DNA from 3 places in the Arthrobacter sp. K410C genome. Region 3 is predicted to be linked to each of the others. Evidence: predicted binding sites of a transcription regulator. Region 3 holds the regulator's gene; each other region holds the start of a gene.
The links. The regulator LexA, encoded in region 3, represses DNA repair genes until DNA is damaged. The targets are predictions, from matches to a motif close to TCGAACANNTGTTCGA.

Region 1: AC5RU7_RS16925 (4-hydroxyphenylacetate 3-hydroxylase N-terminal domain-containing protein) is a predicted target of LexA. The motif match lies at 2,651-2,666, and genes of this name have one in related genera.
Region 2: AC5RU7_RS20280 (LexA family protein) is a predicted target of LexA. The motif match lies at 1,947-1,962, and genes of this name have one in related genera.

What each region holds. Positions count from the first base shown of each region.
Region 1 is NZ_JBNHFJ010000014.1:56,377-60,378, forward strand. It holds gene AC5RU7_RS16915 (hypothetical protein) at 232-381, opposite strand; gene AC5RU7_RS16920 (hypothetical protein) at 475-918, opposite strand; gene AC5RU7_RS16925 (4-hydroxyphenylacetate 3-hydroxylase N-terminal domain-containing protein) at 927-2,435, opposite strand; gene AC5RU7_RS16930 (FAD-binding oxidoreductase) at 2,853-4,002, opposite strand, start outside.
Region 2 is NZ_JBNHFJ010000028.1:21,164-25,165, forward strand. It holds gene AC5RU7_RS20265 (glycerophosphodiester phosphodiesterase family protein) at 1-634, opposite strand, end outside; gene AC5RU7_RS20270 (hypothetical protein) at 681-929, opposite strand; gene AC5RU7_RS20275 (HAD family hydrolase) at 1,041-1,859, opposite strand; gene AC5RU7_RS20280 (LexA family protein) at 1,976-2,407, shown strand; gene AC5RU7_RS20285 (Y-family DNA polymerase) at 2,432-3,730, shown strand; gene AC5RU7_RS20290 (lipid kinase) at 3,737-4,002, opposite strand, start outside.
Region 3 is NZ_JBNHFJ010000002.1:351,319-355,320, reverse strand. It holds gene AC5RU7_RS06565 (histidinol-phosphate transaminase) at 1-863, opposite strand, end outside; gene AC5RU7_RS06560 (LysM peptidoglycan-binding domain-containing protein) at 977-1,390, opposite strand; gene lexA (transcriptional repressor LexA) at 1,828-2,562, shown strand; gene AC5RU7_RS06550 (ATP-dependent DNA helicase) at 2,636-4,002, opposite strand, start outside.

The DNA of each region.
Region 1 (4,002 bases), on a different contig from region 3:
GGCTTCGAGGAGAGCCTCATCACTTTCTTCGCCGGACCGGAACGAGAGGAGCTCAGCGTTGCTTCGCAGTTTACTCTTCCACGTGGACGCTAGGTCCCGCAGCCGAGCGGATGCTTGAACGTCTTGTCCACCGCTGTGGGCGAGGCGGGCGGACGAGGCTGATATGCACCTGGATGAGCGGTGAAGTTGCTCCCGAGGCGACGGCGGCATCCGCCGCCGAATTCTTCTCTCTCAGGCTTCGGGCTCTGCTTCATACCAGCCCACCCAGGCGGACGAAATCAATCTGATGGTGGGGGCCGCCAGTTCGGCTTCCCACAGGGCCAGGTCCTGTTTGTAGCTGAGGTGGGACAGCAGTCTCAGCTGATGTGCCAGAAAAATCATTCGGTATTTCCCTTCCAAGCGGAGTTCAGCAGCCGTTCCAGGTCCGCAGCGGTGAAGCTGCGGCGAGGCGTGAGGCGAGGTGGTCCCTCAGAATCAGTGCGGTGAGCAGGTCCCCGCCCCGAGTAGCGCTGCTGCTCGGCGACCGCCAGGGCCACTGGAATAGTGGTCCCGCTGATCTGGGCCGCGGACGGCGTCCGCTCCCCGTACTGCGCACCGATTGGCTCGAGGTCGTAGGACCGCATCATCACCGCGTAAACCACCGCGCGTTGTGCGCTGGCAGGCGGATGCCGTGGACCAGACGCTTGCTTCCTCAGCGCCGCCCCAGCCTCGGGCGAGGTTCAGGGTGGCGTCGTTGCCCTGGGCGTAGTGGCCCGCGGCGATGTTGCCCAGCGAATCGATGATCCGGCTCTTGGCCCCGGCCACGTTGGCGGCGTCGAAGGCCTCGAAGCCGGTGCCAGTGACATGCCCGGCCACGATGCCTGTCGTGTTTTCCAGGCTGCTTCCGGGGCCGGCGGCCTCCTCTGTCTGCGCCGGCATGGCGGAACCTAGACTCTGGCCCCGACGGTGATCCGGTCACCGGCGGACGCGTCAGGTTCGCCTTCGGGCCCAGCGGGGGTATCGTCGATTTCCGCGAACATGGCATGGTAGGCACCGGTCTCCCCCGCTGCCTGGGCCTTGCGGTGGTCCAGGGCGCGGGCGCGGCCGATGCTGCCGAGGTAAAAACGTTCGTAGAGTTCGATCCGGCTGCCCAGTGCCGAGCCGGCGAAGTCCCAGGCGGTGCGCATAATGCGGGCGCGTTCTTGGGCGCTGATGCCGTTGGCACCGGGGAGGTACTTTTCCAGCAGCGGGCCCAGCCGGGGATCGTGGAACGCACCGCCCGTGGGTGTTGCCAGCAGGTTGTGCGAGCCCATGGACTTGATGATGTCGTTGATCCGAATCATCCAGCCCGGCATGATGGCCCGCAGGGAGCTGATGTCGTCGTGGCAGAAGTACGCTCCGCCGCCCCAGTCCGAGGCCCGAAGTTCCGCCGAATGGATGGCCGCCCGGGTGAGCCGCAGGTAGGTGTAGATTTCACCGAGCATCGCGCCGACATCGGGCTTGCCCTCAGTCCCGGTCACCTTGGCAATCTGCGTGCACAGATCGTAGGCGAACTCCAGCTTCACGGCCGCGCGGATGGCCGTCTGCTGCTGCGTGTTGCCGGAAGCGGTGCCTGCGTTGATGGAGTTGTAGACGTCCAGGTTGCCGTCAATAAACACGCGGTCCCAAGGCACCAAGACGTCATCAAAGATGATGACGGCGTCCTGTTCGTCGAAACGTGAGGAGAACGGCTTGTCCTCCAGGGCCGCGTCCACGCCGTAGTGGTCCCGGCAAATGGCGACAACGCCGGGGGTGGCCACGGGGATAGCGAAGGAGATTGCGTATTCCTCGAAGCCTTTTTGGATGGGCACTGCCGGGTAGACGTACAGCTCATCGGCGATGGGGCCGAGGGTGGCGAGCATCTTCGCGCCCTTGACGATGAGGCCCTGCTCAGTCCGTTTCATCACGCGCAGGGTGAGTTCCTCGTTCATGCCCTGCAGTTCGCCGACGCTCTTATCGATCGCGGCGTGCACAATGGTGTGGGTCAGTGCGAGGTCCTTTTCGATGACTTCGCGCTGGTATGCCGCCAGCCGCTGGTGGTACACCGGGTCCCCGGAGCGGTCAAAGATGTCCTTGCGGACCACGTGCCCGGCCAGGACCACGTTGACGTAGTCCGGCGTGCGGCCGAGCATGCCATTGGAGTACCGGGCCAGGCGGTCGAAGGCGCGGTGGCGGCGCACTATGTCTTCCGCGTTTCTAGGCAGCGAGTGGCTGACGTTCATGGCCTCGCCGGTCTCCGGGTGGGTGCTCAGGCAGTCCGCCGCGTACTTGTGCTGGTAGTCGAAGTAGCCGGCCATGCCTTCAACCGATCCTTTAAAGGCCGGGTGCTCAAGGACGGAGATGCGCTCCGACCCCAGCCATACCTCTCGGCCGTCGTCCAGGCCCCGCTTGTACTCTGCTCCGGTGCGTGCTGTCACTTCGAACTCCTTCTCAGCTGGCGCAAGTAATTGGACGAGATAGCCCAACACTCCCCATGCAAAATGCATTCTGATGGAATTTTATATAAAAAGCCGGAAATTGACAATGCCTCATCAATGTCCTTGAGCGGAATCTTCCATGCGATCAAATCGTCGAGGTACAGGCGGCCGTGCAAGAACAACTCGACGTAGGGGGATTTCCCGGCGGATGCTGTTCGAATCCATGTACAAGCCCTGGACACGCCGCTGCAAGGCAAAAGGAGCACGCGTCCACCTCCAGGAGCGCACCCTGGGGCTACTACTGGCGGTCCTGTAGCGAAAAGGGCCGGACGCTGGTTTGCTTCACCAGCGTCCGGCCCCTTCTCCGTGATGGCTTCCGTCGCCGCAACCTGTCGGAAGCTGCTTTGGACAGGCGTTCTAAAGCGGGACAGCCGATTCGGCGACGCCGTCCGAGGCTTCCGCCCCGACCTCGCGGTACCGCCGGGGCCAGACCCCCTGCTTTCCGGGCGCCAGGATGCCGTTGGGATCCAGCACGTCCTTAAGTGTCTCCTGGAGCCGACGGATGGCGTTGTTGTTGTAGTCGAAGCCGTCAGCGATGACATCCATGTAGTCCACATGGCTGCGGTAGGGCGCGTACCCGTGGCTACGGGCTGCTGCCAGCAACGCTGAGTAGAGAGCCCGTGCGCGCGCCAACTGCTCCTGGTTATCGTTTTCGAAGAAGATCATGGTCACGTGCACCATATGGCGCGGGTAGAGGTGGTAACCGATGTACAGGTCAAAGCCGAACCGGCGGTACAGCTCCTTGGCTTCTCGATAGAACGCCCACACTTCCTCCCCTCGGGCGGGAATGATGGGGGCAGCGTCGATATGCCCGCCGTTTTCCGCCGCCCATGCCACCGTGGACAAGGGCTTCAGGGTGGGCACTCCGGCCATTTGAGTGCGGTCCATGTCCGCAATGTCGTCATAGGCGACCTGTACGCCTTCGGCGCCTTCATAGAGCCTGGCTTTGACGGTAAACCCTTCAAGCCCGGCGAAGCGTTCCCGAATGATCTCAAGCCTGCGTTGGGCGAGTCCCTTGTCGCCGTAGATCGCGAACTTGGCGTTCCACTGGCCAATGCCCATTTCCTGGCGCATTTCCTCCAGACGGTCATCCGGAATGGACCCCTCCCCCTGGTACCAGCGTGACCGCGGACCGTTCATGGTGGCCGCCCGAACCACGTTGCCGCACAGGGCGTTGTTCTGAATGACGTCCTCGCGCCGGAGCTGGGTCAGGATGTCCACCAGCTTGGGCATGTCCTCCTCGCGCTCCACCACAACGTCGCCGTTGATGTACACGTCCGGCCAGGGCATCAGCCAAAGGCCGATCTTGGTGACTATGCCGAGATTTGATTGGGTGAAGATACCGTCCAGTGTGGGTCCGAATCCGCCTTTGAAGATGGGGCCGAGTTCCGTTCCGTCCATGGCCCACATTCCTGTACGCACCAGCTCACCGTCCGGCAGTATCACCTCCATACCGCAAATGGATTGCACATGGTCGCCCATCGGGGTCATGCCGTAGCCGCGGTCG
Region 2 (4,002 bases), on a different contig from region 3:
CGGGGGTGACAACTTCAATGCGGCCGCGGCGCGCCGGAACCTGCAGTGCGTGGACGCCGGACAGGACCCGGCGCATCAACCACCGGAACGCAGGCCCCGGCAGCACCGGGCCCAGGAAAGTGAATAGGGCGATCGACGCAACCCCGGCCGAGGCCGCAACCGGGCGGCTGAGCCGCTTCAGCACCGCCCGCCGCCGCCGGTCCGAAAAGCTGGTGACCAGCACCCGGTCATGCACCCGGTGGCGCTCAATGGCGGCCGCGGTGCTGGTGACTGAGCCCCAGTCCTTGACGTCCAGGTTGAACCGGATGCCCGGCAGTTCCGGGACCAGTCCGTCAAACGTCGGGACGGGCTCCCGGCCACCGATGCGCACCTTGGCAACTTCGCCGGCCGTCAACTCCGAAACCCTGCCCCGGCCGTCCGTCACCCGGTCCAGCGTGTCATCGTGGAAGAGGAGCAGCACGCCGTCGGACGTGGTGTGGACATCCGTTTCCAGGTAGCGGTAGCCGAGGTCGACGGCTGCCCGGAAGGCGGCCCTTGTGTTCTCCAGCCCTTCAAGGGAGAAGCCACGGTGGGCCATGGCGATGGGCAGCTGGTTGCCGGCGGCATCCGGGTTGGCGAAGAACGGCAGGGTCACAAAGTGAGCGTACCGGAGCAGGCCGGGCCGCTGGCGGACACCCGGGTCAGTCTTCGTGCGGCAGGATCTCGACGCCGTCGCCGCAGTGCAGCAGCGTGCGGCCGCGGCCGCCGTCGAGATTGATCCACACCACGGTGTTGTCCGGCGTGACCGCGTCCACCACGCCTCCGGCTTCGAACCCGGGGGTCAGCAGGACCCGGACGCGGTCGCCCTGCCGCAGCTTCTTCCAGTGCGGCGCAGGCGTTGCCCTGCGCAATGGTGCATCGGCGATGTCCCGCTTGGTATTCCGTGCCATCCCTACCCCTTCAGCCTGCAGGAGAGGAGCCTGCTCTCCGGGGTTCACGCTACGGAGCAAAGGTGAACGCGAGGTGAGCGCCAGCTGAGAAAACAGCGGCGGGCGCGGAAATCACGAACGCGGCGCACCCAGCGAAGCAAGCCGCACCTCCAAAACCTGGGCCACGCCGTCGTCGTCAAAATGCGGTGCCCGCTGCCCTGCCGCGGCGATCGCCTCTGGGTGGCCGCTGGCCATGGCATAGCCGTGGCCCGCCCAGCGGAGCATCTCGATGTCGTTGGGCATGTCACCGAAGGCCACAACGTCGGAGGCGTCAATGCCCAGCGCCCGTGCGTACTCGGCCAGGGTGACGGCCTTGTTCACGCCGGGCAGGGACAGTTCCAGCATGGGCACGCCCGGCGAGGAGTGCGTGGCGGCGGCGAGATGTTCGACGGCGGGGCGCACCTCGGCGAGGAACTCGTCCGGAGTGCCGTCCCGGACGATGGCGAGGAACTTCACCACGCTGTCATCGTCAACCAGGGTTTCCCGCAGCGGCGCCGGGGTGAACTGCGACAGGAGTTCGCTTGACTCGTTTTCGATGAACCCGGGCTCGAGGTGGAAGCCGGTGAGCGTTTCCGCGGCGAACAGTGCAGCCGGGCGGAGGTCCTTGATGATGCGGCGGATTTCCAGCACCGCGGCGATGCTAAGCGTGCGGGCCGAAACCAGCTTGTCCGTTTCGAGGTCCCAGACCACCGCCCCGTTGGAGCAGATGACCGTCCCGGTATGGCCCAGCTGGTCCTGGAGCGGATGCAGCCAGCGGGGCGGACGGCCGGTCACGAAGACGAGTTCGACGCCGGCGTCCCGGCAGGCGTGGAAGGCGCGGACGGTGCGGTCGCTGATTTTTCCGTCGTGCCCGAGGATCGTTCCGTCAATATCGCTTGCCACCAACCGCATCCTGCAAGTCTACGTGGCGGCCGCCAACGGGATGATTCCGGCAGCCGGGAGGTCCGCTTGTCAGCCCGCGGCGCTACACTGAACTAATCGAACATATTTTCGAATAAGGGTGTGTTGTGGGTGTTATAGTTGGTCCCCGCGTGATAGATGCGGGCGCCTCGTACCTGTCGGTCCTGATCTCTCCTGTCGCCGTTGCGGCCGGCTTCCCGTCGCCGGCGCAGGACTACTTCGATGGCCGGATCGACCTGAACGCGCACCTGATCAAGGACATCACCAGCACGTTCGTGGTGCGCGTGACCGGAGACTCGATGGAGGGCGCCGGCATCAGCGACGGTGACGAACTAATCGTCAACCGGGCCCTTGAGCCCAAGGACGGTTCGGTGGTGGTCGCCGTGCTGGATGGAGAGCTGACGGTCAAGCGGCTGCGCATCACGTCCACGGGGGTGGTGCTGCAGGCGGAGAACCCGAAGTACCCGGACATCCGGGTCCCCGCGTTATCCGAGCTGACCGTGTGGGGCGTGGCCACCAGGTGCCTGCACCATGTTTGACCTGCCGATTGCGGAGGGAGGGCCATGCGCAAACCGGCCCTGATGCGGCAGATGCCGCAGATCGCCCATGTGGACGTGAACTGCTTCTACGCCTCGGCCGAGCGCGCCTTCGATCCCTCGCTTGAAGGGCGGCCGCTGGTCGTGCTGTCAAACAACGATGGCTGCGCGGTAACCCGCTCCCCGGAGGCGAAGGCACTGGGCATCAAGACCGGTGATCCCTGGTTCAAGCTCGCACCCCGGGCAAAGGAGTGGGGCCTGGTGGCGAAGTCCAGCAACTATGAGCTGTACGGCGATATCAGCGCCCGGGTGATGGAGCTTCTCGGCAGGCATTCGGCGTGGCTGGAGGTTTACAGCATCGACGAGGCCTTCCTGGGCGTGAAGGGCCGGCCCGAAGAGCTGCTGGCACTCGGCCGGGACATGAAGGCCGCGGTCCGGCGGAACGTGGGTGTCCCGGTCTGCGTGGGGATAGCGCCCACCAAGACGCTGGCCAAGCTGTGCAACAAGTGGGCGAAGAACAACGCCTCCTTCGGCGGGGTCTGCCACTGGGAGGCCGTACCGGCACCGGTTCGGGAGGCCCTGCTGGGCCGGCTCCCCGTGGACGAGGTGTGGGGCATCGCGGCCCGGCTGACCAGGCGCCTGAATGTCCTGGGCATCTTCACGGTGCTGGACCTGGTCCGCGCGGACCCTGTAGTCATCCGCGACAAGTTCTCGGTGGTGCTGATGCGAACGGTGCTGGAGCTGCGTGGCATCCCGTGCATTCCCATGGAGGAGGAGCGCCTTGGCCGGGACCAGCTCATCTTTTCCCGCTCCTTCTCCACGCCGGTCACCACCGTTGACGGCATGCGGCAGGTGCTCAGCATCTATGGCCAGCAGGCGAGCGCCCGGCTCGCAAAGCACGGCCTGCAGGCGAAAGTCCTGACGGCGTTCGCGGCCACTTCCCCGTTCAGGCAGCACGAACAGGCCTACCCTTCGGTGTGCCTGTCCCTTCCCATGCCCACGGCGGATCCGCTCCTGCTGACCAAGGCCACCCATGCCCTGCTGCCCCTCATCCGCGACGGGTTGAAGTACGCCAAGGCCGGACTCATGCTCACGGACCTGCGCCCCGCCGGAAACCAGTCTCCCCTGGAGCCCTTCGAGAACCGGCATGAAGAACGCGGCATCGGCCCGCTCCTGGAGGACGTCAGCCGCCGCTTCGGGCGCGGCTCCATCGGGCTCGGCCACGGCGGCATCAAAGGCGGCGTGGACTGGTCCATGAAGCGCGGCATGCAGTCCCCCCGGTACACAACGCACTGGGACGAGCTCCCGCTGGTGAAGGCTGCCTGAGGCTTTTTAGGCCGGGAGCACCGGCGGGGCGGGCGGTCCGTCGAACATGGCGCCGGCGCTGGCCTGCGGCACCACGACATGGACCGCGTTCCGCTGGATGGTGAAGTCAGCGGGGGTGACGGCTGCAATCTCGCCGTCGAGGTTTACCGGCATCGGCGGTTCGGTAACCAGCCGGACGGACCGGCTGGTCAGGTGGTACACCCGGTCATGCTCAACGAATCTTCCATCCCGGAGCTGCCGTGCGATCTTCACGTGCTCCCGAAGCGGTGCTG
Region 3 (4,002 bases):
TTCTTGATGTCTTCGACGTCGGCCATGAGGGCTTCGCGGTGCTGCAGGGCCGCCAGGGCTGTTGCCTGCGTGACGGCGGACAGGTGGTAAGGCAGGCGGACCAGGCGCAGGGCATCCGTGACTTCGGGGGCTGCCGCCATGTAGCCGAGTCGTGCACCCGCGAGGGCAAACGCCTTGCTCATGGTGCGGGAAACGATCAGCCGCTCCCGTCCGGGCAGGAGGGTCAATGCGCTGGGGGTGCCGTCGTGGGCGAACTCGTGGTAGGCCTCGTCCACAATGACGATGGTTTGGCTTGCTGCTCCGGCCTCGTAAACGGCTTCCACCACATCCAGCTCGAGACCGGTGCCGGTGGGGTTGTTGGGTGAGCAGAGGAAGACGATGTTGGGCTGGAGTTCCTTCACCTGGCGGGCCGCGGATTCGGCGCTCAGCCCGTAATCGCCGGCGCGTTCGCCCTTGATGTATCCGGTGTCCGTTCCGCTGGCCAGCAGCGGATACATGGAATAGGTGGGCGGGAAGCCAAGCGCTGTGCGGCCGGGACCACCGAAAGCCTGGAGGATCTGCTGGAGCACTTCATTGGAACCGTTGGCGGCCCACAGGTTGGACTCGTCCAGTCCGTGGCCCAGATACTCTGCCAGCGCCCGGCGGAGCTCGGTGAACTCCCTGTCCGGATACCGGTTGAGGCTGGTGGCGGCCTCGGCCACGGCTGCGGTGATGGCGGCCCTGACGTCAGCCGGAACGCCGTGCGAGTTTTCGTTGACGTTCAGGAGGATGGGGACATCCAGCTGGGGCGCCCCGTAGGGGGTCAGCCCGCGGAGGTTGCTGCGGAGGGGAAGCCGGTTCAGACGCTCTAGCTGGTCATTCACCTGAACAGTTTAGTGGCCGTCCCGGAGACCGGAAAATGTGACAGCCGGTGTTCGCGCTGGGCGTGCGGCCTGCGGCAAGGCCGCACCCGGCGCATGTTGGGGCGGACGCTGCCTCAGCTGGTGGGGACGTACAACTGCTGGCCGGGCAAGACCGCCCCTGCAGGGAGGTTATTCAGCTGGACGATGTCGGCAACCACGTCCCGGGCATCACGGTCGGGGGCGACAGTTCCAGCGATGGACCACAACGACTGTCCGGACTGGACTGTAACGGTCACCGTGGGGGTCACCGTGAGGTCTTCAGCAGTGTCGGAGGCCTTGGCCGGCGAGTTAAAGAACCCTGCCAGGGACAGCAGCAGGGCCGCCAGCAGCACAAGCGGGATACCGATCAGGACGATCTTTCCCCGCCGGGTCAGGCGAAGGGGAGGCAGGGGCGCCGGGCCCCCCGGGGTTCCGGGCGTGGCGTGCTGCAAAGCCTGCCGGGCAGAGGCCTGCGGAGCGTTTGCCTGCGAAGCGGATATAGCTGACATGTCTGAGTCCTCCTGGACCATCCTGTGCTGCCGGGGAAAAATCGTGCTGTGGTGCCTGTAGTGCCGGTACTGCTGTTAGTGCCTCTAATGCCTTGGTGCGTTCTCCGCCTGGGGGCGGGGACTGGCGACTCCCTGCTTTACGAGGTCCAGCCTGCCCGGCACCACTGACATTCCGGCTTTCGCATTCGAACGGTTTTCGAATACCGTGCACTTGACTAGAACACATATTCGAACTTTTGCCTCTCCAGTTTTAGCACCTATCAACGAACAATGTCGAGACTCGCTAGAACAAATGTTTGAAAAAGCAAAGTGGCTGGCCTAGCTTTGAAACAGGAAACAACCACCCTTGAAGCTGATCAGCGGGGTCTGACAAAAGGGCAAGTCACCCAGTCCGGAGCCTTGGAAAGCCCGGTGGCAACCGAAAGGCATTGGCGAATATGGCAGCAGCAGCCACCGGGGGCAGGGCAGCCTCGCAGCCGAAAAGGGCCGCGAAGGGGCTCACGCCGCGGCAGAAGAAAATTCTGGAAACCATCCAGCGCTCGGTCAACGAGAACGGCTACCCGCCCTCGATGCGCGAAATTGGCGACACTGTGGGTCTGGCCAGCCTGTCCAGCGTCACCCACCAGCTCTCACAACTGGAGAAGCTGGGCTACCTCCGGCGGGATCCGAAGCGGCCCCGGGCCATGGAGGTACTCACGCCTCTCACACTGGATGGCGGACCCGCAAAGACCGGCGGTCCTTCGGTTTCGCTGCCCCAGGACGCGGGTGCCACAGTAACGGAGCTGCCCACCGCAGTGGACACCGCCATGGTGCCACTGGTCGGCCGGATCGCCGCCGGCGGTCCCATCCTGGCCGACCAACTGGTGGAGGACGTCATGCCGCTCCCCCGCCAGCTGGTGGGACAGGGCGAGCTGTTCATGCTTCGGGTGGCGGGCGATTCCATGGTGGACGCCGCCATCTGCGACGGTGACTGGGTGGTGGTGCGGCGCCAGGCGGATGCCGCCAACGGCGATATCGTGGCGGCGCTCCTGGACGATGAGGCCACGGTCAAGACCTTCCGCCAGCGTGACGGCCATACCTGGCTGCTCCCGCAGAACACCCAGTACGAACCGATTCTTGGCGACCACGCCACCATCATGGGCAAAGTGGTCTCGGTCCTGCGCTCGCTCTAAGGGAGAGCAGGACCAACAACTTTATAGTTCGAAAAAGACGGCACCTTCCCCTTTCACGGGAGGGTGCCGTCTGTCAGTGGGCCTCCGCGGCCAGGCGCTCAAGAGCTGCTACCGCTGTCTTCCGGTTCGTCGTGGCCCAGAACGGGGGCAGAGCCCCCCGCAGGAACCCGGCGTAGCGCTCGGTGGCAAGGCGTGAATCCAGCACCGCAACCACTCCCTTGTCGCCGGTGGACCGGATCAGGCGGCCTGCCCCCTGGGCCAGCCGGATGGCGGCATGGGTGGCGGACACCGACATGAACCCGTTGCCGCCCGCCTGCGCCACCGCACGGGACCGCGCCGTCATGAGCGGATCGTCGGGCCGCGGGAACGGAATGCGGTCGATGACCACCAGCCGGCACGATCCGCCGGGGACGTCTACTCCCTGCCACAGGGACATGGTTCCGAACAGGCAGGTGTCCGGTTCGTCGGCGAATTGCTTGACCAGGGCCGTCATAGTGGAATCGCCCTGGCAAAGGACTGTCACACCGAGCTTGGGGCGAAGCGCCTCAGCTGCTTCCTCGGCGGCCCGCCGTGAGGAGAACAGGCAGAGCGCCCCGCCGCGGGATGCGCGGATGAGCGCCTCCAGTTCGGCCAGCGATTCCGGCGATGCTCCCCGGCCCGGTTTGGGCAGGTGGCCGGCAACGTACAGGATGCCCTGCTTCGGGTAGTCGAAGGGCGAGCCCACGTCCACGCCGGTCCAGCTGGGGGCGCCGTCTCCCACCAGGCCGAGACCCCCGGCGGCGGGCTCGAACGCTGATCCGATGGCCAGGGTGGCGGATGTCAGGATCACGGTGTGATCGGCAAAGAGGCCCTCCCGCAGCCGGCCTGCCACGGACAGCGGCGCGATGTTGACCAGCACGGGCGCGGACTCGTCGGGCTGCGAATACCCCTGGCCGGGGTCGAAGGAACTGGCGCGCGAGAACCACACCACTTCCCTGTTGTCCCGGGCCGCAAGCAGCCGCTCGCACAATTCCAGGATGAGCATCAGGCGGGACCGCGCAAGCTGCCTCCCGCCGTCGGGCGTCGTGCTGCTGTCCCCCTTGGAATCGGACAGCGCCGCGCGGCAGGCCTCACGCAGCTGGTCGATGCAGTCCAGCTGTTCGTCGTTCAGGCCGTTGGGCAGCAGCCCGTTCGGCGCGCCCGCGAGGGCCAGTTCGAGGTTGGCGGCGGCGGCGTTGAGGGCGTCCACGGTGATGGCCGTGTGCTTCCGCGCGCTGGAGGCGGCGGCGTGGACCATGGCCACGGAGAGCTGGCCGGAGACGGCTCCCGTGACCCGGTCCTGCAGCTCGTGGGCCTCGTCCACCACCACAACGTCATACTCTGGCAGGACGGCCAGCCCTTCGAAGGCGCTGACAGCCAGCATGGCGTGGTTGGTGACCACGACGTCGGCCTCTGCCGCGT